4 regions of the Hafnia alvei genome follow, and region 1 is predicted to be linked to each of the others. Evidence: predicted binding sites of a transcription regulator. Region 1 holds the regulator's gene; each other region holds the start of a gene.
The links. Region 1 encodes LexA, which represses DNA repair genes until DNA is damaged. Its sites were predicted from a motif close to TNCTGTATGTACATACAGNA; they were not measured.
Positions count from the first base shown of each region.

Region 2: a site for LexA is predicted at 3,186-3,205, ahead of dinB (DNA polymerase IV). Genes of this name have one in related genera too.
Region 3: a site for LexA is predicted at 3,664-3,683, ahead of umuD (translesion error-prone DNA polymerase V autoproteolytic subunit). Genes of this name have one in related genera too.
Region 4: a site for LexA is predicted at 2,226-2,245, ahead of umuD (translesion error-prone DNA polymerase V autoproteolytic subunit). Genes of this name have one in related genera too.

Region 1 is NZ_OZ061315.1:372,505-377,944, reverse strand. Features, by position in the region: gene zur (zinc uptake transcriptional repressor Zur) at 175-684, shown strand; gene AB3Y96_RS01710 (CsbD family protein) at 863-1,072, opposite strand; gene dinF (MATE family efflux transporter DinF) at 1,400-2,740, opposite strand; gene lexA (transcriptional repressor LexA) at 2,879-3,487, opposite strand; gene dpiA (two-component response regulator DpiA) at 3,652-4,350, opposite strand; gene dpiB (sensor histidine kinase DpiB) at 4,319-5,440, opposite strand, start outside.
Region 2 is NZ_OZ061315.1:3,689,535-3,694,974, forward strand. Features, by position in the region: gene gpt (xanthine phosphoribosyltransferase) at 1-315, opposite strand, end outside; gene pepD (beta-Ala-His dipeptidase) at 571-2,031, shown strand; gene dinB (DNA polymerase IV) at 2,103-3,164, opposite strand; gene nqrM ((Na+)-NQR maturation NqrM) at 3,764-3,991, opposite strand; gene AB3Y96_RS17405 (FAD:protein FMN transferase) at 3,993-5,057, opposite strand; gene nqrF (NADH:ubiquinone reductase (Na(+)-transporting) subunit F) at 5,229-5,440, opposite strand, start outside.
Region 3 is NZ_OZ061317.1:77,534-82,973, forward strand. Features, by position in the region: gene AB3Y96_RS23460 (hypothetical protein) at 118-918, opposite strand; gene AB3Y96_RS23465 (DUF1380 family protein) at 976-1,389, opposite strand; gene AB3Y96_RS23470 (hypothetical protein) at 1,399-1,620, opposite strand; gene AB3Y96_RS23475 (DNA methylase) at 1,620-2,300, opposite strand; gene AB3Y96_RS23480 (hypothetical protein) at 2,673-3,008, opposite strand; gene AB3Y96_RS23485 (hypothetical protein) at 3,005-3,256, opposite strand; gene umuD (translesion error-prone DNA polymerase V autoproteolytic subunit) at 3,699-4,124, shown strand; gene umuC (translesion error-prone DNA polymerase V subunit UmuC) at 4,126-5,385, shown strand.
Region 4 is NZ_OZ061315.1:2,687,511-2,692,950, reverse strand. Features, by position in the region: gene AB3Y96_RS12925 (sodium:calcium antiporter) at 1-924, shown strand, start outside; gene AB3Y96_RS12920 (GNAT family N-acetyltransferase) at 1,057-1,956, opposite strand; gene umuD (translesion error-prone DNA polymerase V autoproteolytic subunit) at 2,260-2,679, shown strand; gene umuC (translesion error-prone DNA polymerase V subunit UmuC) at 2,679-3,947, shown strand; gene AB3Y96_RS12905 (DUF1471 domain-containing protein) at 4,142-4,420, shown strand; gene AB3Y96_RS12900 (acyl-homoserine-lactone synthase) at 4,814-5,440, shown strand, end outside.

The sequences.
Region 1 (5,440 bases):
ACCCAAAATAATTCGAGTTACATTGAGGCGGCAAGCGAGTGAATCCCGATGAGCTGACTCAAGTCAGTGATTCGGGTGAAGGAACGCAGCCAACAAAAATGTAGCTTGAAGTATGACGGGTATAACTATGTTAAAATAACGGCACCCTATTGGCTTGGCCGGAAGCAAAACATCATGACCACAACCTCGTTAGAGCGACTGCTCGCACAGGCAGAAGAGATTTGTCTGCAACGCAATGTTCGACTGACTCCGCAAAGAATGGAGGTATTGCGTCTGATGGCTTGCCAGAAAGGCACGATTAGTGCCTATGATTTACTGGATCTGCTGCGTGTTTCTGAGCCGCAGGCTAAGCCGCCGACTATCTATCGCGCCCTCGATTTTTTGCTAGAACAAGGCTTCATTCACAAAGTGGAGTCCACTAATAGCTACGTGATGTGCCATCACATCGAAGAGCCAAGTCATACGTCAGCATTATTTATTTGCCATCGCTGTGGTCAAGTGACTGAACAAACCACACAGGATGTGCAGGAACATTTAGAAAAGCTTGCAGCACTGACTGGATTCTCGCTGCAGCATAGCGTGGTAGAAGCACATGGTTTATGTCGAGACTGTGGGAAAATAGAATCCTGCGATAACCGCGATACGTGCCATCACGATCATTCAGAACCAAAAAAGAAAAAATAGTTTTTATATAATAGAATGAAAAAGAGCCGCACCTGCGGCTCTTTTTTTAATCATCTGCAATTAATATCAGCAGTGGCACATTATTAATAAAGGAATATTTTCCGTTTTAATATTCGTATCCGTTCTTTATTTATAATGCGTGTTTGCAGAGCGATTATTTAGCAAGTAGGATTAAATATCACCAACGATATTTATTATGATCTTCCCATGCTTTAACTTCTTTCTCAGCGGCTTCTTTCTGATAGCCGTAGCGTTCCTGGATTTTACCTACCAGCTGGTCACGTTTCCCTTCGATTACGGTAAGATCATCGTCGGTTAACTTACCCCATTTTTCTTTCACTGTTCCCTTGAACTGCTTCCAGTTACCGCTCGCTTGATCTTTATTCATAATAACTCCGTATCACTTATGTAATGGAATATATTCCCCACACATCTGTACTCGATTAAATTAATAACTGCGATGTGAGGCATCAGTTAACGTTCACCATTAAGACTAGCGGATACTGAGCATAAAAATATTTTCAGCTAGATAATCGGCAATATTAAACAAAAAACTTTCGCAACAAGGCGTAAAAGCAGAGAGAAAACAGGGAATAAGCGGAGAATAATTTTTATCAGTTAGAATGTAAGCAAATATTAATAACGCGTCATTTTAGGGCAATGCAAAAACTATCGGAATTATCACATTGCCATGATTATTTAACGCTATAACGACCTAATTTAATTCAACATTATTGGCTGGAAACCATGTTTTTTCCCGCCAATGACGCCGCCAGACGATCCACAAGGAAAGACCACGTAGTGATAAAAATACCGCTAAAGCTAGCCATAAACCGTGATTACCTAACCAAGGGAGCGTTAATAACGTTAAGCCATAACCTGCAGCGGCAACGGCCATGCTATTACGCATTTCAGCACCGCGCGTCGCACCGATAAACATCCCATCCAGCAGGTAACACCATACGCCCAGCAGCGGTAAAACAATTTGCCATGGCAGATAGTGCAACGCCAACGATTGTACTTCTGGCAACGAGGTTAATATCTGAATGATTTGCTGGCCAAATACGGCATACAGCATGGCAAAAAATACCGCTACGATACCGGCCTGCCGACAGGCGGAATGCCAAATTTTCTGCAGTTTACGACCGTCGCGTGCACCATAGGCCTGCCCTGAATGAGCTTCCACCGCATAGGCAAAGCCATCCAGAGCATAGGCGGTAAATGTCAGTAAATTCATCAGAACCGCATTCACCGCCACCACTTCGCTTCCCATTCTGGCCCCAAGGATAGTCAGCGATGAAAAGCATAATTGCAGCAATAAAGAACGCAGCATGATGTCACGGTTTAACGCCAATAGGCGGCGAAGATTTCCCCGCCACGCATTGCGGAAATATTCCAGATGCAGGCCGCGCAGCTTCATCACGTGCCAAACAAGGCCGATCCCGAGTAAAAAGGTCGCGTAGTCAGCAATCACCGTGGCACTTGCCGCTCCGGGCACTTTCCAGCCCAGACCAACAACAAACCACAGGTCGAGCGTGATGTTAATAACATTGCCCACAACCAGCAATATGACCGGCGCACGGGCATATTGAACGCCTAGCAACCAGCCAAGAATAACGAGGTTTGCCAACGTAGCAGGCGCACTAAGCCAGCGGATCTGCATAAACAAACGAGCCTGCTCCAGCACATCTTCATGGCCGCCGACAATCCGCAGCACGCCGTTAATCAAAGGTTGTCGCAGCGCGATAATAGCAACCCCTGCCAGCAACGCTATGAGCAGCGGCTGCACAAGCGCGCGAGCCAGCGCCGTTTTATCCCCCGCGCCGAATGCTTGCGCAGTCAGCCCCGTGGTGCTCATGCGTAAAAACAACAGCAGCATAAATAAGAATGACGTAGCCATCGCGCCAACGGCTACGCCACCAAGATAAACAGGGCTATCCAAGTGCCCAATCACAGCGGTATCGACTAACCCTAATAAAGGAACAGAGATATTCGACAGGATCATCGGCAGTGCAAGGATCCACAGCGCCTTATCGGTTGGTGTAAGCATTTTCATTTTTTGAATTCATTCCAGATAACCTACTCGTTATCCCAACAAAAAAAGGTTTCAGACATGAACAAATATGCCGCATAAAAAAGCCCCAATTAAGGGGCTTAGTCTATCGGTGTGATGTTAAACACAACAGCCGAAGTTTTAGATCCAGTCACCGTTACGAATAACGCCCACCGCTAAACCTTCGATCGTGAAGTTTTGCTCGCGCAGGTCAACAACGATAGGCTCGAAGTCGCTGTTTTCTGGCAACAGCTTGACAATATTACCTTGCTTTTTCAGACGCTTAACCGTTACTTCATCTTCGATACGCGCAACCACAACCTGTCCATTACGCACATCCTGGGTTTTATGTACGGCCAGCAAATCGCCGTCTAAAATACCGATATCACGCATCGACATGCCGTTAACACGCAGTAAGAAATCCGCGTTTGGCTTAAATAAAGCAGGATCCACCTGATAGTGGCCCTCAATATGTTCTTGCGCTAACAGCGGCTCACCCGCTGCCACACGGCCAATTAAAGGCAGGCCCGTTTCATCTTCCATTAGCAAGCGAATACCACGGGAAGCACCGGAAACGATCTCAATAACACCCTTGCGCTGCAACGCTTTTAAATGTTCTTCGGCCGCATTAGGAGAGCGGAATCCCAAGCGCTGAGCAATTTCAGCTCGGGTTGGCGGCATGCCAGTTTGTTCAATATGGTCACGAATCAGATCGTAGACTTCCTGCTGTCTGGCTGTAAGTGCTTTCATTCCACCACCTGTTTGTTTATACAGTTTTGCTGTGAGTATATACAGGTAGCGACCATTTTGAAACCGTGAAATACATAAAGATTGAGCCGTAGCGCAACTGAACTACATTGAGCGTGCATTTTTTGTATTTTCAGCCAGCTACCCGTCAATAATCTGCCAATTCATCAGCCTTTTTTGGCCGTTTCTGGCGCTCTATAGGTTCGCTGTGGGCGGCCAACCTTTCCATACACGATTTCAGCCATAATCAGATGGCGACCCGCGCAAAACTCTAAGTAGCGCCGTGCCGTTGTTCGGCTAAGTTTAAGCTCCTGCGCAACGGTTTCAGCGGTATGACGCGCCTCGGGATCGGCAAATAGCTTTTGCACCTTATCTAAGGTCAGCGCATCAATGCCAACCGGCAGCTCTTCTTTCTGTTCACCACGCGCATAGGCATTGAACATATCATCGATCTGACGTTGGCTGGCGCTATCGTTATTGGCTAGCATTCGCTTGCGCACATGGTAGCGCTCAAGCGTTTGCCCTAAGCGCTCGTAGGCAATCGGCTTCACCAAATAGTCAAATACGCCGCAGCGCACCGCATCTGACACCGTATCCATATCACTCGCAGCAGTGGTAAAGACCACACCACCGGGGAAACGAGCCTGAGTTAACTCGTGCAGTAGCGTGATGCCTTTGCCATCGGGTAAATAGTTATCCAGCAAGATCAGATCGGGTTTGAATCGCTCAATCATCATTCTGGCCTGAGCAAGATTTCCCGCCAACCATACCTGACCACAGCCTTGGAAATGGCGAATAAACTCCGCATGCATCTCTGCAAGCGGAGTCTCGTCTTCAACAATTAGAATCGTTATTGGTTGTGTCATAAGTCTTTTTCACTTTCGGAATAAATACGGAAAATAAAGTTCCGCAAGGTTCGTTGTCTTCCAACGTAATCACACCACCACAGCGGCCAACATAGCTGGCAATCAGATATAGTCCTATACCATGCTCACCGGCGTCTTCTGTTTTGGTGCTTACCCCTTGCTCAAAAATAGCCTCACGTAAAGACTCAGGAACGCCACATCCTTGATCGGCTACTTCCACGATCACATCCTCGCCTTCGTCGCTAAGATACAGCTCGATGGTTTTATTACCCTGCAAATTCTTCAGGCTAGCATCAAAGGCATTGTCGAGTAGATTACCCACGATGGCCGCAAACTCCGTGCTATCTAGCCCTTCAGGCAACTGACGTAGCTGGCTGCCTTCAACCAAATTAAACGTTAGTCCTAGTTCACGAGCGCGCTGTGCTTTGCCAAAAAGCAGCCCCGCAACCTGACGATCGTCGAAAGAACCTCTCAGGTTATCAATAAGCTGCTGCTGCGCCTGTGACTCACCTTTTACCATTGCGAGCGCACGATCATATTCTTTCATTTGTAATAGCCCGTTGAGCGTCGACATCCAGTTAAGATGCTCATGGCGTAACGTGCGCAGGCTTTCAACATATTGTTTGATCTGCGTGAGCTGGGCGTTAAGCGTGCTAATTTCATCTTTGCTACGAAAACTGATAATTGCGCCCAATAGCTCATCGCCGAAATGTATGGCGGCACGGTTAGCAATCACGCTTAAGCCGTTAAAAGTGCAAATGACATCTTGCCGCTTTTCTTCAATCTGTTCCGTGAAAAAGCCCGCAGGATCAACAACCTCTTCGATAGGTTTCCCCAACCATTGCCTTCCTGGCGAGCGTAACCCTAACATTTTGCGCGCATTTCGGTTGATCGCAGTAATCAACCCATCGGGATCGACCGCAATAAGTCCCTCATATACTGAACCAAACAGCGCGTCTTGTTGGCGTACCACGCGCGCAATTTGGCGCGGTTCCATCCCTAGCATCTGTCGACGAATGTGCGAAGCAAACATCCACGATAGCAGCATCAAGATAATCAGAATCAAGACAAATACGCCTGCCAAAGGCAG
Region 2 (5,440 bases), 3.3 Mb from region 1:
AGGATACATTTCGCGGATCGCCTGAGCGGTGCCGCCGGTATCCACTAAATCGTCGATCACGATGAAACCTTCGCCATCACCTTCAGCACGCTTAACAACTTTGAGCTCACGCTGGTTATCATGGTCGTAGCTGGAGATACAAACGGTATCAACGTGACGGATACCCAGTTCACGTGCCAGTAATGCGGCAGGAACCAAACCACCGCGGCTTACCGCAATAATTCCAGTCCACTGTTCAGAAGGCATCAGGCGTGCAGCCAGCTTACGTGCGTGCATTTGTAGCACGTCCCAAGTTACAACGTATTTTTCGCTCATTAATAGTGTCCCAGCCATAATATTCATGGCTTAAAGATTGGTCGGGGGGAAAAAAGGTTGCGCGAGATTATAGAGAGCCAGAGCAATAAAAACCAGTCTCTTTCGCAGAAAGCCGGCACCCCGATTGCGGATTTAGTGCCTTAGTCTGTCCACATAAGCAAATATAGTGGTATTCTCTGAAAAAATGGCTTTATCTCTTAACCCCCTATTGTGCCACTGTTATCGGCAGCACAACTGATTATCAGGAGACTTAACGTGTCTGAACTGTCTCAGCTATCTCCACAGCCACTGTGGCAAATTTTTGCGGATATCTGCTCTATTCCTCACCCTTCGTATCATGAAGAAGCGTTAGCCGCGCACATCGTTGCATGGGCTAAAGAAAAAGGCATCCACGTTGAACGTGACGAAGTAGGTAACGTCCTGCTGCGTAAGCCTGCCTCTCGCGGCATGGAAAACCGTAAGCCGGTTGTGCTGCAAGCGCATCTGGACATGGTTCCACAAAAAAATAACGATACCGTGCACGACTTCGCCAAAGATCCGATCCAGCCATACATTGACGGCGACTGGGTAAAAGCGCGCGGCACCACGCTGGGCGCAGATAACGGCATCGGTATGGCTTCTGCATTGGCTGTTTTAGCCGATGACAGCGTTTCTCATGGCCCAATCGAAGTACTGCTGACCATGACCGAAGAAGCTGGTATGGAAGGCGCATTCGGCCTGAAAGCGGGCTGGTTGCAGGCTGATATTTTGATCAACACCGACTCTGAAGAAGAAGGTGAGATCTACATGGGCTGCGCAGGCGGTATTGATTTCATCACTACGCTGCCATTACAGCGCGAAGCCGTTCCTGCCGGACACGACGTGGTTAAGCTGACCCTGAAAGGCCTGAAAGGCGGCCACTCCGGTGGTGATATTCATTTGGGCTTAGGCAACGCCAATAAACTGCTGGCGCGCTTCCTGTCTGGTCACGCTGCCGAATTGGGCCTGCGCGTATTAGATCTGAACGGCGGTACGCTGCGCAACGCGATCCCACGCGAAGCCATCGCGGTTCTGGCTGTTCCTACGGCGAATCTGGCTAAGCTGAAAACGCTGGCCGAAGCTTTCCAAAGTATTCTGAAAGTTGAGCTGGCTGCGGTAGAGAAAAACCTGAGCGTTCAGGTGGAAACCGCACACAGCGATTCTCAGGCTCTGACCGCCGACAGCCAACAGCGCTTTATTGCCCTGCTGAACGCCACGCCAAACGGCGTGATCCGCATGAGCGACGAAGTGAAAGGCGTAGTAGAAACGTCTCTGAACGTAGGTGTTGTCACCACCGACGCGAAAGAAGCGCAAATTATCTGCCTGATCCGCTCGCTTATCGACAGCGGTAAAGATGCCGTGGTTAGCCAACTGAACTCTATTGGTGAACTGGCTGGTGCGCAGGTGGAAGCCAAAGGCAGCTACCCAGGCTGGAAACCGGATGCAAATTCTCCGGTGATGCATTTGGTGCGTGAAACTTACCAGAAGCTGTTTGATACCACGCCAAACATCATGGTTATCCATGCGGGTCTGGAATGTGGTCTGTTCAAAAAACCTTACCCAGAAATGGATATGGTGTCTATCGGTCCAACCATCACTGGCCCACATTCACCGGATGAGCAAGTTCACATTGCCAGCGTAGGCCAATACTGGCAGCTGCTGACCGCTCTGCTGAAAGCGATCCCAGAGAAAGCCTAAGCGCTAAGTCTTTGCGTGTTACAGAAGCCAACCCGAGGGTTGGCTTTTTTTATCCCTTCACGCCCTTAAACCTAACCATCAATATCCAGCGAAAGCTGCTTTTCTAGCTGTGGATCGAGCAGCGTGACGTGCAGCCCCACCAGCCGCACACCTCTGCCATTTCGGCGTTCATCCCAAGCCTGCTGCGCTATCTGGAATAAATCGCGCTTATCCAGAATCGACCACACATGCTCCTGCGTTGTCTGCTGAAAATCATGAAATTTAAGTTTTACGCCCTGCCGTGCAATATGCAGATCTGGCTGCACTTTCGCCAAGCGCCGCTCCAGTTCTTCATACAGTTTTTCCAGTAAAACCTCGCACTCTCCCCAGCTATGAATATCTTCTGACAGCGTTCTTTCCACGCCAACGGACTTACGCAGCCGATCGGGCATCACTTCTCGCTCATCCTGACCGTGGCAGCGTTCCCAGAGCACGCGCCCAAACTTGCCAAAACGGCGTAGTAGCTCGGCCAAATTATAGCGGCGCACGTCGGCGCAGGTATTCAGCCCCAGTTCACTCAGTTTGGCGGCGGTCACTTTGCCAACGCCGGGGATCTTTTTCAGCGGCAACGTGAGAATAAAATCATCAACCTGCGCGGGCGTAATCACATACTGACCATTAGGTTTATTCAGATCGGAAGCAATTTTTGCCAGAAATTTGATCGGAGCAATGCCTGCCGACGCCGTCAAATTGAGCTCTTCGGCGATTTGTTTACGGATCTGCTCTGCAATCAACGTGGCTGAGCCGTAGCACTGGGTGCAGTCGGTAACATCAAGGTAGGCTTCATCGAGCGACAGCGGCTCTATTAAAGACGTATAACGCTGGAAAATCTCACGTATGTGGCGCGAGACATCTTTGTAGACTTCCATTCTTCCCGGACGCAACGTGAGATGCGGGCACAGCTTAAGCGCTTGTCCTGTCGGCATAGCACTACGCACCCCGAATTTACGCGCGGCGTAGTTTGCTGTGCTGATCACCCCGCGGCGATCGCGACTCCCGCCAATCGCCAGCGGTACATCGCGTAACTCAGGGAAATCACGCATTTCGACTGCGGCATAAAAGCAGTCCATATCGACATGTATGATTTTGCGCATAGAGAGAATGATGGAGTTAATGACTGTATAAGTATACAGTTTAATTATCGAAAAAGGGAAGTGGAGGAGTTCGTCCGCCTTTCATTTATGGGGCTACTGTGTAAGATTCCGCCCGCCTGTTCATATCGAACTTCATTGATACACTGGTGAAGGCGTACGTGCAGAGACCACCAGCGCGTGGTCTCTGCACGCGCGCGCTTTTATCCGAGACGCCATTTCCGCTACGGTTTGGTATCGCCCATCCAGGGCGCCCCAAACTCCACCGGTACATCCTTATACCGGCGGCTCTCCCAACCAAGACAAAAGCACGAGATATTGAGGGTTGCTTTTTTCGGCACATTACCGAACAGCCGAGTAAATCATGGAGGTTAGGATTCGCCGATTGATATCGGCGAAAGAACGACGGAGGCATGGATGCCGATTGTCGTTCGTTCCGTTAAGACCGGAATATGAAACGAGGGAACCCACGAAGTGGGCTGAAAGGTGGTGCCAAGCCGCCTTGCTCGGACGCCTGCACAGTGTATATGTATGCTTCGATGTGCTAGGCGTACGAAACTATGACACTCGCGAGCTATCCCTATTCAACTGGCACTGCCCCTTCATATAATCCTATGCTTCTCCAGCATCTCACGTCGGGCTTCTTCGCGCGCCATGCGCTTTTTACGCGCATCGCAGGGCTCAGGGCAGTCGCAGACTTTTTCAAGGCCGAGGTTGGCGATGCCGCCGCAGCTGCCGTGGATGCTTTTACGCTTAATGATATAGCCGATAGACATTCCGGCAATCACCGCTAAAAACACCACAAAGGTCGCAATAAACACCGTCGCCATATTATTTACCTTTTTTTGCCTGCACCAAATAAGGCTTAAAGGCATCCGAGTAACGATCCTCAAAACCGTTTTCAGTTTTCACAATCATAAATACCGGAATACCCAGCAGGTTTGCCAACGCCATTCCGCGCTCTGGCCCCATCACGTCTAACCCAGTCGACAGGCCATCTGCCGTCATACAGCTAGGCGCCAGCACGGTGATTGAAACCAGATGATGTGTGACCGGACGCCCTGTTTTAGGGTCAATTTCATGCGAGAAACGCTGGCCGTTTTGCTCAAAATAATTGCGATAATCACCGGAGGTCGCGATAGCCATCTCGCCCGGCTGAATAATGACCTGAGCGCTCTGCTGTAACCCAGCCTGCGGTTTTTCAATGGCGATGCGCCACGGTGCGCCGTCTCCGTTGATGCCACGCGTTCTCACTTCGCCGCCAATATCCACCATATAATTAGTGATCTTTAACGAAGCAAGATATTCGGCCACAACGTCCACGCCGTACCCTTTCGCAATAGACGACAGATCGAGATAAAGCTGAGGAATATTCTTCACCAGCGCATTACCCTGTACGGATAAATGCTCAATGCCGATCCAACCACGACGCTGGTTAATTTCTTCATCCGTAGGAATACGATCGGGACGACCTTCTGGCCCAAATCCCCACAGATTAACCAATGGCCCAACGGTGATATCCAGCGCGCCATCGGTGACTTTATTAATCCGAATCGCCTCTTCAACCACTTTTGCGGTCGCAGCCGAAACTGGGAATGGCGTATTCACCTCGGTGCTTTGGTTAAAACGGCTCAGCTCAGAGTTGGAACGGTAGGTCGACATCTGATCGTTAACCTGCTCCAAACGCTTATCCAATTCGGCTTTAATTTTTTCCGGCGCGGGCATCCCTGAGTCACTGACATACTTGATGGAGTAATAGGTCCCCATCGTTTTGCCTTCAATGTTGACCTGCTCCGGCCCACATCCCGTCAGCAAAAAAGCCAGCCCGCAAAAAGCCAGCCAGCGTGTATTGCGAATAAAAAACGCGGTCGCCCGCGCAGTATTATTTGTCATTATGTTCAACCCGTTTTTTGGCGACGCCACAAAAAGCTTATCAACAAATAGATAGCCATGGATTTCAAGCTGCAGGAAGGCGGCAACTGAACGAATCCCCAGGAGCTTACATAAGTAAGTGACTGGGGTGAGCGAAGGAAGCCAACACACCTGCAGCTTGAAAGACAGTGGCTATCAGCCGCCGAAGTCATCGAGCATGATATTCTCGTCTTCTACCCCGAGATCTTTCAGCATCTTAATAACCGCAGCATTCATCATCGGCGGCCCACACATATAGAACTCACAATCTTCCGGCGCTGGATGCGCGCGCAGATAGTTTTCGAGTAACACATTATGAATAAAGCCAGTGTAACCCGTCCAGTTATCTTCAGGTTGAGGATCGGACA
Region 3 (5,440 bases), on a different replicon from region 1:
ACAGAGAGCGGTTCATTGTCCGGCCAAGCCTGCGGGGATTGGCCGATAGATAGCCGAGCCTGCGACGTCCTTATTGCCTGTATCAGACGAAAAAAGAGGGGCACTGCCCCTCCTCCTTTATGATGCTCTCACACCGGCCAGCGCATCGCGCAGGCTATTCATTTCACGCCGGCCCTCTATGATAACGTCGTGTAGCACCGTCCAATCCAACCATTGGTGAGGGGGGCATTCAGGCAAACGCAACACATCCTCTTGTAGACCGTGGGAAAGAATATGTTCAACTGATTCACACACCAGATACAGCTCAATAGCGCCAAATCGAGCGCCTTTGTTAAGGATCGCGTCCAGCACCTCGGGCAGCGTATCGTCGTTTTCATCCAACCAACCCGGCTGGTCACTTTCTTTAGCCACAAGGCGGAAACGGCGTGTCTGGCGCTCAAACACCGTTTGTCCGGTTGACATTAACGCGGCCTGAATGCGTCGTGAATCTGCCAAAACTTGAGCACATACCGTCATAATCGCCTCGCGTATACAGGTTAGGACAATGGTGAGTTCCTCCTGCGTGAGCCATTGCGCGGCAAAGGGAATGGCAATCTGTGTTGCGTCCCCCGGCAGCATCGGCTCTTGCGTGTATCGGTTGCCATATAGCACTAACTCGGCTTGGCTGCCCGTTAGCTTGTCGATGGCATCTTCCAGCCGATAACGCATCGGGGCCAACGTCTGGCGGGTATACGGCTGCAAGACAGTCACCAGCTCGGCGGCGTTCAATCGCGCGTAAATGCTTATCCAACCCGGCCAGCGCCCTGGATAGCATTGGACGACATCAATATGGTCAGGCCATCCCTGCGCTAATATCAGCGCCCTACCGTGATAGCAAATCAGGGCGTTGAGTGCGGTATTTTCATTATTTTCGTGCATATGAAGCACCTCAAATCAAAGGGGTATTCACGCCGCGCACGGCGGCGTGAATAACGATTAAGACTGCAACAATTTGCGTATCTGGATCAGGTCGTTAAGTTTGTGCTGCATCCCTTCGGGGATCTCGCGGTTCTCGTCGCGTGATTGCCACTCTTTCGGCCATAAGGCTTGCTCGGCTAACGTCACCACGCGGGTTAACAGGCTGGCTGGCAGCGTGACCTGCTGCATTTCGTCCTTCACGTCATTGAGCAAGTTTCCCGCAAGGTCGGCCCCCACACCGTTTAAATGGTGATCGTCTATCGCACCTATTTTGGCTAACACCGCTTTCACTTCCTCGTCGTTGAGTGAGAGATCCCAACCTTCGGCAAACGCCGCCATGTCGTCGGCGGTCCAAATCAGGAGTGCCAGCGGCGTATCGGCAGAAAAGCCTTCTTCAAGTTGCGCGCAAATGTGTTGTCGTGTTCCGTACATGGCTATCTCCTAATCTTTAAAAGATTCATCGAGGGTTAACACTTCGCAATATGCTTTGAGATATAACTCATTGATACGGCGTAAGGTTTGCGATGCCAACAGTACCGGCAGCGATTCAGCTTGGTAGTTGTATTGCTGCTCAAGCCCGTTGAGCGTCTGGCGTAAATCGCACATGGCGTTGGCCAGTGCCCCCACGTCGGCACGTAGTCCTTCGAATCCGTCGTAGTTCATTACGCAGCCTCCGGTAGCCATTCATCATTTGCGGCGGGTTGTTGCATGGCACGCTGGACCGTCATAAGACGGGCGCGCCCTGCTTTGTGATACTGCTCAAGGAGCTCGATGCCGATGTAACGACGTCCAGCTTGAAGGGCCGCGACGCAGGTCGAACCGCTGCCTGCAAAGGGGTCTAACACAATCGCGCCAGGGGCGGTAAAAGACTCGATGATCGGTTGTAAGCTCGTGACGGGCTTCTCGGTCGGATGATGCCGATTGCCGCTGTATTTCCAACCTTGCACATCAGGCAACGGGTGTTGTGGCAAGCGTGGGCGGCCTTTCGCCAGTATGTAAGCGCATTCATGTGTGTAGCCGACGTAGGCCGATTTTGACGTGTAAGTTTTAGTGAAAACGAAATGCCCCACAATGCTAAACCCTGCGGCTTTCCACGCAGCAATAAAGCGGTCGGCACGGTTCCAGCCGTAAAAGCTGACCATCAGCGCGTCTTTTTTCAGTACGCGATACATCTCATGACAAGCTGGCTGTAACCATTCGTCCGTGACGTCACCCGCAATCGTTCGGCCTTGACGGTCGCGAAAGCCGACAAGGTACGGAGGATCGGTGAGAATAAAATCGACGGCGTTGTCTGGAAAGCCAGCCATAATTTCGACGCAATTGCCCTGCACAAATCGTGACATAAGAAAGTCTCCTCGGGTTAGGGTGCCCGCAGGAGGGAGCCGCCACGGCTCCCGTTCCCTACTGCACGGGGCCTGTAGGCCGTGACCGGTAACGGGTCAAGCTGACCGTGGAATACCGGAGTCGTCGGCTTTTTGACGGCGAGGATATGCCGCGAAAGCGGCTTGAAGGGCGATCCTTAAAGGGCGTCTGGATGGCGTAAAATCACAACGACGCCGAACAGGCGCGGAGAAAACGCCCGCCCCGTGGCCACCGGTTGCGGCACACTGGCACCGTGCAGTGGAGTCCCCCGCGCAGCGGCGTGGATGAGGAGCGTTGCGACATCCTTATATACAGACGTCGAAGAACAGGGCAGTCACTCTGCCCTGTCTGAATTAGCGGGTTATTTCCCGCCAGTCATTACCGTATTCGTCACAGATGACGGGGTCGTCCAGTGTTCCGGTCACAGGCCATGCATCAAGGAACTTCAGCCCACGCACAATACTGTTCTCAACATCGTCGAGCAAAATGATGCTGTTAAACCAAACACTCCCGCATGGCCAGCGCCAGCTGTACCCTTCGTGAACAGTTTTTCCGTCCTCCCACCACGTGCGTCCCATCATCATTGCTCCCGCCTCGGCAAGCTCCGGGGTCTGCGCAGAAACCATATGGTAAACCATCATTTCCACGCCGCTGATTTCAACGGCGAATCCAACAAGCCACGTATTCATACGGATTTGACCTCATCAATCGCACACTGCAGAGCGTCCCAATTTAATCCGATATTGGCATCATGGCTGTCTTGCGCACGCTCCATAGCCGCTTCAATCATGTATTCATCGAGCGTGTCGTCGAGGGATAAAAAGTCGTCGGCCAGCCAGAACGTCCCGCAACACAAGGCATCGTCGGGGTAGCGTGAAAGTCGGCTTTTAAAGGCAGCGATTGTCATTGACCGCGCGGTTACATCAGGTTTCAACATAGAAATATCCTCAGCATCCGGCACCCTTCTGTGCCGTGCCCCCACAACAGACGGGCTTTTGGCGAAGACGTCAGGGGCGGCGCGCAGGCCGCAGCGTGACGTTAACGGGCTGAATGCGCCGTTAACGTCAGGAACGGGCGAGCACCGGCGATAGCTTCCCTTGACGACGCAGCCGCCCGGCTAAAGTGCGGGCACGGCACAGGACGGACTATCCACATAATGACTGCAGAACATTGTGGATAACCTGCCCGTAACCGATCGAGAGAGGGATGTGACAAGAGAAACCTTCAATTGTTTATTTTTTGAGCCACCGGAAGATAAAATGGCGAATTCTTTTTCAGTTAAAACACGTCATTAGGAAAAAGGAATTTTCCCAACTTGCCATATAGGAACATTCCCGCTCATAATACTGGTAATCCATACAGTATTATGAGTTTTAACAATGAAAGCAGAAATCATCACGGCCATTACAACCTCACGCCTTCAACTGCCACTTTTTAGCGATACCTGCGCGGCCGGTTTTCCTTCTCCGGCTCAGGACTACATTGAAGCGCAGCTCGATTTAAATGATTTCTGTATCCGTCACCCTTCAGCGACATACTTCGTTCGTGCGCAGGGTGAATCAATGGTTGAAGCGGGCATTTTGTCAGGCGATTTATTGGTGGTAGACCGCGCCCTGACACCGTCTCACGGAGATACGGTCATCGCTGCAGTGGACGGAGAATTCACGGTTAAGCGGCTTTGCACACATCCGCAGCTCTGCTTGCAGCCGATGAACAGTGCTTACAGCCCAATATTTGTCGATCCTGACGAGTTGGATATCTTTGGGGTAGTCACGCACGCAATTCATACGCTGGACAAAAGTTAATATGTTCCTGCTCTGCGATGTAAATGCGATGTACGCCAGCTGCGAACAACTGTTTAGGCCCGACTTGAAGGGAAAACCGGTGATCGTGCTTAGCAACAACGACGGCGCGATTGTCGCAGCGAACAGAGAGGCGAAAGCACTCGGCATCAAACGAGGCGCCCCATTCTTTCAAGCTAAGGCATTGATTCAACAGCATCAGATAGCCTGTTTCAGTTCGAATTACGCGTTATATGGCGACATCAGCCACAGGATAATGTCGATATTAGAGTCACTGGCACCGTCGCTGGAAATTTATAGTATTGATGAGGCATTTCTACAGATAGCCGGCATCGATGCCAGCGAGCCGTATCTTGATTATGGACGACGAGTTCGGGCGACCGTAGCCCAACGAACGGGCCTAACCTGTGGCATTGGTATCGCACAAACGCGGACGTTGGCCAAGTTAGCCAACCACGCAGCAAAGACCTGGCCCGCCACGGGAGGCGTCGTCGATTTAAGCGACCGCATACGTCAGCGCAAACTGATGGCGCTGCTTCCGGTCGACGAGGTATGGGGAATTGGACGCAAGCTGTCAGCAAAACTTCGCTTAATGGGTATCGAAACGGTCCTGCAGCTGGCTGACGCGAACTTGCAGTTGATGAAGAAAACATTCGGCGTCGTTGTTGAGAGAACCATCAGAGAGTTAAACGGCATACCCTGTATATCGATTGAAGCGCTGCCGGCAAAACAGCAAATCATCTGCAGCCGTAGTTTTGGAGAACGCATCACGCAGCTGCAGGACATGAAACAAGCGATATGTCAGTACGCCGAACGTGCTGCTGAAAAGCTGCGTGAGGAAAAGCAGTATTGCCGCCACGTTAGCGTTTTTCTGCGTACCAGTCCGTATGCCAACGAGCCGCAGTACGGCAACAGTGCTAATCAGATCATGATGTTGGCCACACAGGATACGCGCGATATTGTCGCAGCTGCGATGAAAGCGCTGTCTCAAATCTGGCGGGATGGATATCGCTATCAAAAAGCGGGGATCATGCTCAATGATTTCTGCAGTCGTCCGGGACAGATAGACATGTTTGATGAGACGCCGCCGCGCGCGAACAGTGAACAACTGATGAAAGTTGTCGATCGCATTAACAGCACAGGTGTCGGAAAAGTATGGTTTGGCGGACAGGGGATTGAGAAAGGCTGGAGGATGAAAAGAGAAATGCTATCGCCAGCATATACGACGCAATGGAAAGATCTCCCTATCGCAGCCTTGTCATAACCCCCCAGAGAACGCTTCAGGTCACACGCTAGATAGCTCGTTAACAAAAGACACC
Region 4 (5,440 bases), 2.3 Mb from region 1:
GAATGGTTTGGGCGGCGGCTAAATATTGGCGCTACAGCCGTCGGTTCTGTGCTTGCTGCTTTTGGTACTGCGCTGCCTGAAAGTACCGTGACCTTTATGGCCGTGGTTTTCGGCGGTACGCCAGAGCAAAAAAATATTGGCGTGGGGGCCGCAATGGGAGGGCCGCTCGTGTTGGCGACTCTGGCCTATGCCGTGGTTGGATTAGCATTGATTTGGCACCATCGCCGTTCCAATCGAAAAAGCACTCAGATACGCGCCGACTATGCGCGCATGAGCCATGATCAGGGCGCATTTCTTGCCGTATTTATCGTTAAAGTGACGTTAGGCTTGGTTGCTTTTACTTTGAAGCCATGGCTGGGCGTTTTATTTCTGGTGGCCTATGCGCTCTATGTTTGGCGGGAAATTCGAAATAGCGATACTGCCCCCGAAGAAGAAATGATTGAACCGCTCAAAATTCGCCCCTCAGCGATTGAGCCGTCTCTGGGTTGGATTGTTCCGCAAATTGTTTTATCGCTTGCCGTTATTGCGATAGCCTCGCATATTTTCATCCGCCAACTTGAGGATATTGGAACCCTTATGCATTGGCCTCCACACTTAGTGGCTTTATTTTTGAGTCCGGTGGCGACTGAACTACCTGAAATAATGAACGCGTTAATTTGGGTGCGTCAGGGTAAAGAGCGTTTAGCTCTGGCGAATATTTCAGGCGCGATGATGATTCAAGCTACCATTCCCAGCGCGCTAGGCCTATTTTTCACACCATGGTTATTTGATGGTCCGCTGCTGGTCGCAGGCATTGCTACCGTGCTAGCCATTGTCTATCTCTGGCAGATTTTTCGTCGTGGCAGCGTGGATGGGCGTGCATTAGTTATTGTCAGTGGAGGATATGGGCTGTTTGTGCTGTTGATATTCGGCTGTTTTGCGTAGCGATAAACATTGACGCGCTATCCGCACTATATGACCTGCATTATATGACGATGACGCCGGAGTGTATTTATAACTTCGGCGTTAACATGTTTATATAAGTTCTAACATTAAACTTGCATAGTACCTGTGAGTTTAAAAAATAGACTTCCCTAATTTTATTTCATTTGACCATAGTCCTTTATAGGCCCACTTATCGTTTGATCTGCCAATACTAAAAATAAATTCCTTATTTTTCTGTTGGCAAAGGCTATGGGCAGTATTGATATTAGCGAAGAGTAAAAGGCTTCCTACGCTAAAATCTTTTATATCGGTGTTAATCCCGCCATTATGATCGTCAAAATAGATCCAATTATTGCACTCTGCTTGATAAATTAAGTCGTAAGCACAGGCTTCACCCTTATAGAACAAGACGTTGCCAAAAATCATTGGTCGGATTGATTCTATAAAGTCGGCCAGCTCTTTGATATCACTGTGATGATGCTGACTCCCCCAACGCATACCAGATAATTTAAGGTAAATTGTGCTGAGCTGCTCGCTGCTAAAGGCGGAAACGGGAACCACTTCTCCGCCGTTGTTGAGAAACTTGTTCATCTCAGATTGTCTTTTCTTATTCGTTTTCTTAGAAAATGAATCTTTAACAAGACATATTGATCGACGGTTTAACACGCCATAGGTGAAGTTAATGAACTGTTTTTTATGCTTTATTGAGAGCTCTTTCGATTTTGCAGGCAGATAACAACGTCCCAGTTCTGGTGAAACGGGTAGAATAATGTTCTCAAATATAACGGGGATTTTCTTGTATGGATGAATAATCTCCCCACGTTTATCAGTGAATAATGCACCAACGATTTTTCCATTCACTTTTTTATGAAAAAACTGAATTTGGTTGGGGTCTCTATCCTCCAGTATTTTTAATACTAAAGGATGGTTGCATACACTCCCACCAAATGTGTGATAAGCCTGGCAATAAATCTCATAGCTAGATGGTTTCCATCCTAATAATTTTATTGGTAACATATTACGATTTTCCAAAATAACTCGGTTTACTTTTCGCAAATTTATCAATCCATACTTCAATATTAAGTAAACCAATTTACGTTACTAAAAAATCGCTGCTAAATACTCCAGAGGAAAACTCATGTTATTTCTGGGGCGTAGATTCGCCGCATTTTATCAGGGCCAAGCTGGTTCAGAATAAGAACTGAGCTGAAAAAAATATAATTCTTTCCAAATCAGAACTTTCTCGCATAGACCTGCCAATCTTGGACGTAGAGGCTGTTCATCATTAGAATCACGCACTATACTGTATGAATATACAGTTAATGGTTTAACATGATGAAATTCTATCCTGCCTGTTTAAGCAAGCTCTCAGTATCAATACCGCTTTATGCCGACAGCGTGCCTGCTGGTTTTCCAAGCCCTGCGGCTGATTACATCGATAAACCTATTAATCTGAATGAGCTACTCATTGCACATCCGGCATCAACCTATTTTGTGCGCGTTTCTGGTGAGTCAATGACGGGCGCGGGGATCTTTGATGGTTCACTACTGCTGGTGGATTCGAGTATTAGGCCTAAGCATAACGACATTATTATTGCGTGCCTCGGGGGAGAGTTCACGGTAAAGCGCTATGTAACCCGCCCGAGGATCATGCTAATTGCCGAAAACCCTGAGTACCCAGCGATCGAATTCAATGACGGGGAAGATCTTGAGACATTCGGGGTCGTTAAGTTTGTGATCAATGAGGCGCGTTAATGTTTGCCCTTGTTGATGTGAATAGTTTCTATGCCAGCTGCGAAGCGGTGTTTCGCCCAGACTTGCATGGCAAGCCGATTGTGGTTCTTTCAAACAACGACGGCTGTGTCATTGCTCGCTCTGCGGAGGCCAAAAAGCTCGGCGTCAGCATGGGAGCGCCTTATTTCAAACAGCGGAAGCTGTTCGAACAATATGGCGTACACGTTTTTAGCAGTAATTACTCGCTTTATGGCGATATGAGCCAGAGAGTGATGTTACTGCTTGAGGCCATGGCACCGCGTGTTGAAGTGTATTCCATTGATGAGGCGTTTCTGGATCTGCGAGGCGTCAGTCATTGCCATAATCTAGAAGCGTATGGGCACGAAGTCCGTGAGCAAATCAAGCGGAGTACTCACCTTGCCGTGGGGATAGGTATTGCTCCGACGAAAACGTTGGCTAAGCTTGCCAACCATGCGGCAAAGCAGTGGCCGCAAACCGCAGGCGTTGTCGATTTATCTCATAAGCTAAGGCAACGCAAACTGATGGCATTAATGCCCGTTGAAGAGGTGTGGGGCGTTGGCCGGCGACTATCTAAGTCGCTCAAAAATGCGGGTATTGATACGGCTCTGAAGCTGGCTGATATGGATCTGGCCTATATTCGCCGTAACTATACCGTTGTCCTTGAAAGAACCGTGCGGGAGTTACGTGGTGAATCATGTTTAAGCATTGAAGATGTTGCGCCGACAAAGCAGCAAATTGTGTGTAGTCGTAGCTTCGGCGAGCGAATTACTGAGTATCAGGATCTGAAGGAGGCTATCTGTAGTTATGCCGAAAGGGCGGCAGAAAAACTTCGAAGGGAAGGTCAGTTTTGCAAGCACGTGAGTAGCTTTATTAAAACCTCGCCATTTTCTGAGTATGAATTGCATTACAGCAACTTGGCGTCGACGCGGTTAGAAATTCCCACGAATGATACGCGAGACATTATCAAACACGCATTACTTTGCTTAGATAACATTTGGAAGCCCGGCAAGCGCTATCAAAAGGGGGGCGTTATGCTCGGCGATTTCTACGATCACGGTATTTCGCAGCTAAATCTGTTTGATGAGTTTAGCCCTAAGCCCAATGCTGAAGCGCTAATGAAAGTGCTCGATGAGATAAATAATAAAGGACGCGGGAAAATATGGTTTGCTGGGCAGGGAATACAGAGAGGCTGGCAGATGAAGCGCAACATGTTATCTCCAGCATATACCACGCGTTTTAGCGACCTGCCGATGGTAATGGCCCACTAGGAATAACTCTATTCCGGCGCTTGGCGCGAGATCAAATTTTATTAAGTGGTATGGGTTTTGGGTTAATTGAGCAGGGCTGCGGCGTGCATTATGGATTACGTTAAGTATATAAAATGTGAATAATTTGATGTGGATCATTCATGTGTGTTGATTATATGTTACGGTTGGTATTCATAATGAGCATGGAGTGTTATATGAAAAAAGTTATTTTAGCTACCGCCCTCGCTTTCTCAATGACGGCATTCAGTGCCACTGCGGCGGACCTGATTTCCAAGGATGAAGCTCATCATTTTAAATATGAGTATATTGGAAATGTATCTGTAGGTGCGACTAACGGAGAAGTTGGCTCTCCTTCCGATCTGCATAAACGTTTATCAAAACTGGCAGATGAAAAGGGTGGCAAATACTACGTGATTATTGCCGCCCGTGAGCATGGTCCTAACTTTGAAGCTGTAGCTGAAGTTTTCAAATAAATAAAATGAATATAAGGGCTACTTTATAGTAGCCTTTTTACATAACAGCCCCGCGATTGAGAGCAAACCTGTTGAAATCAGGTTTGGTAATCCATTTATTACACTCAGATTTTCTACATATTAGCTCATTTTGCTTTTCTGTTAGGGAAGGTAAACGCGTTTTGTTTTGAACCACTCGCTTGAATAATCCTAAAATGATGCCCGATATCTCCCAACAAATGCATATATCTGCTCAGATTGCCTTTGAACTCTGAAAATGAGTTGCGGCTTTGATCCCAGACTTTTATAACCTATCTTCAAATATTCTTAAAAAAAACTGTACAATAGCAGCACGCGAAAAACACCAGCCATAGATAATATGGATAGTAACTAAAATGTAATCAAGGTGATGGAATGCTTGAGCTATTTGATGTCAGTTACGAAGAGCTGAATGGGGTTCGTTCTGATGAACTCTATCGACTGAGAAAAAAAACGTTCAGTGACCGGTTGGGATGGGATGTTGTCTGCAACAAAGACATGGAGTTCGATGAGTTTGATAATCCTAATACACGTTACATCCTAGGATTATATGAGGGACAACTTGTCTGTAGCGTGCGCTTTGTCCCATTGGATGAGCCTAATATGATTACTCACACGTTTCAGGCTTGCTTTGCAGATGTGCCTTTACCCGCAGGTGAAATGGAATCAAGCCGATTCTTTGTTGATAAATCACGCGCGAGGGATTTGTTAGGCGAGCGATACCCGCTAAGTCAGGTGCTATTTTTAGCGATGATAAATTATGCTAGGCACTATGGCTGCAATGGTATCTACACTATCGTTAGCCGAGCAATGCTAACAATATTGAAACGTTCAGGTTGGCAAATTAAGCCGCTTAAGGAGGCATATCTGAGTGAGGATGAGCGAATCTATCTGGTTTATCTCCCAACAGACTCTGCCAGTCAAACAAAAATGGCTGCAAAAATAAGCGCTTCAGTCAGTGGTATTCAGTCCCAGCTGGTTAATTGGCCGATGTCGATAGCC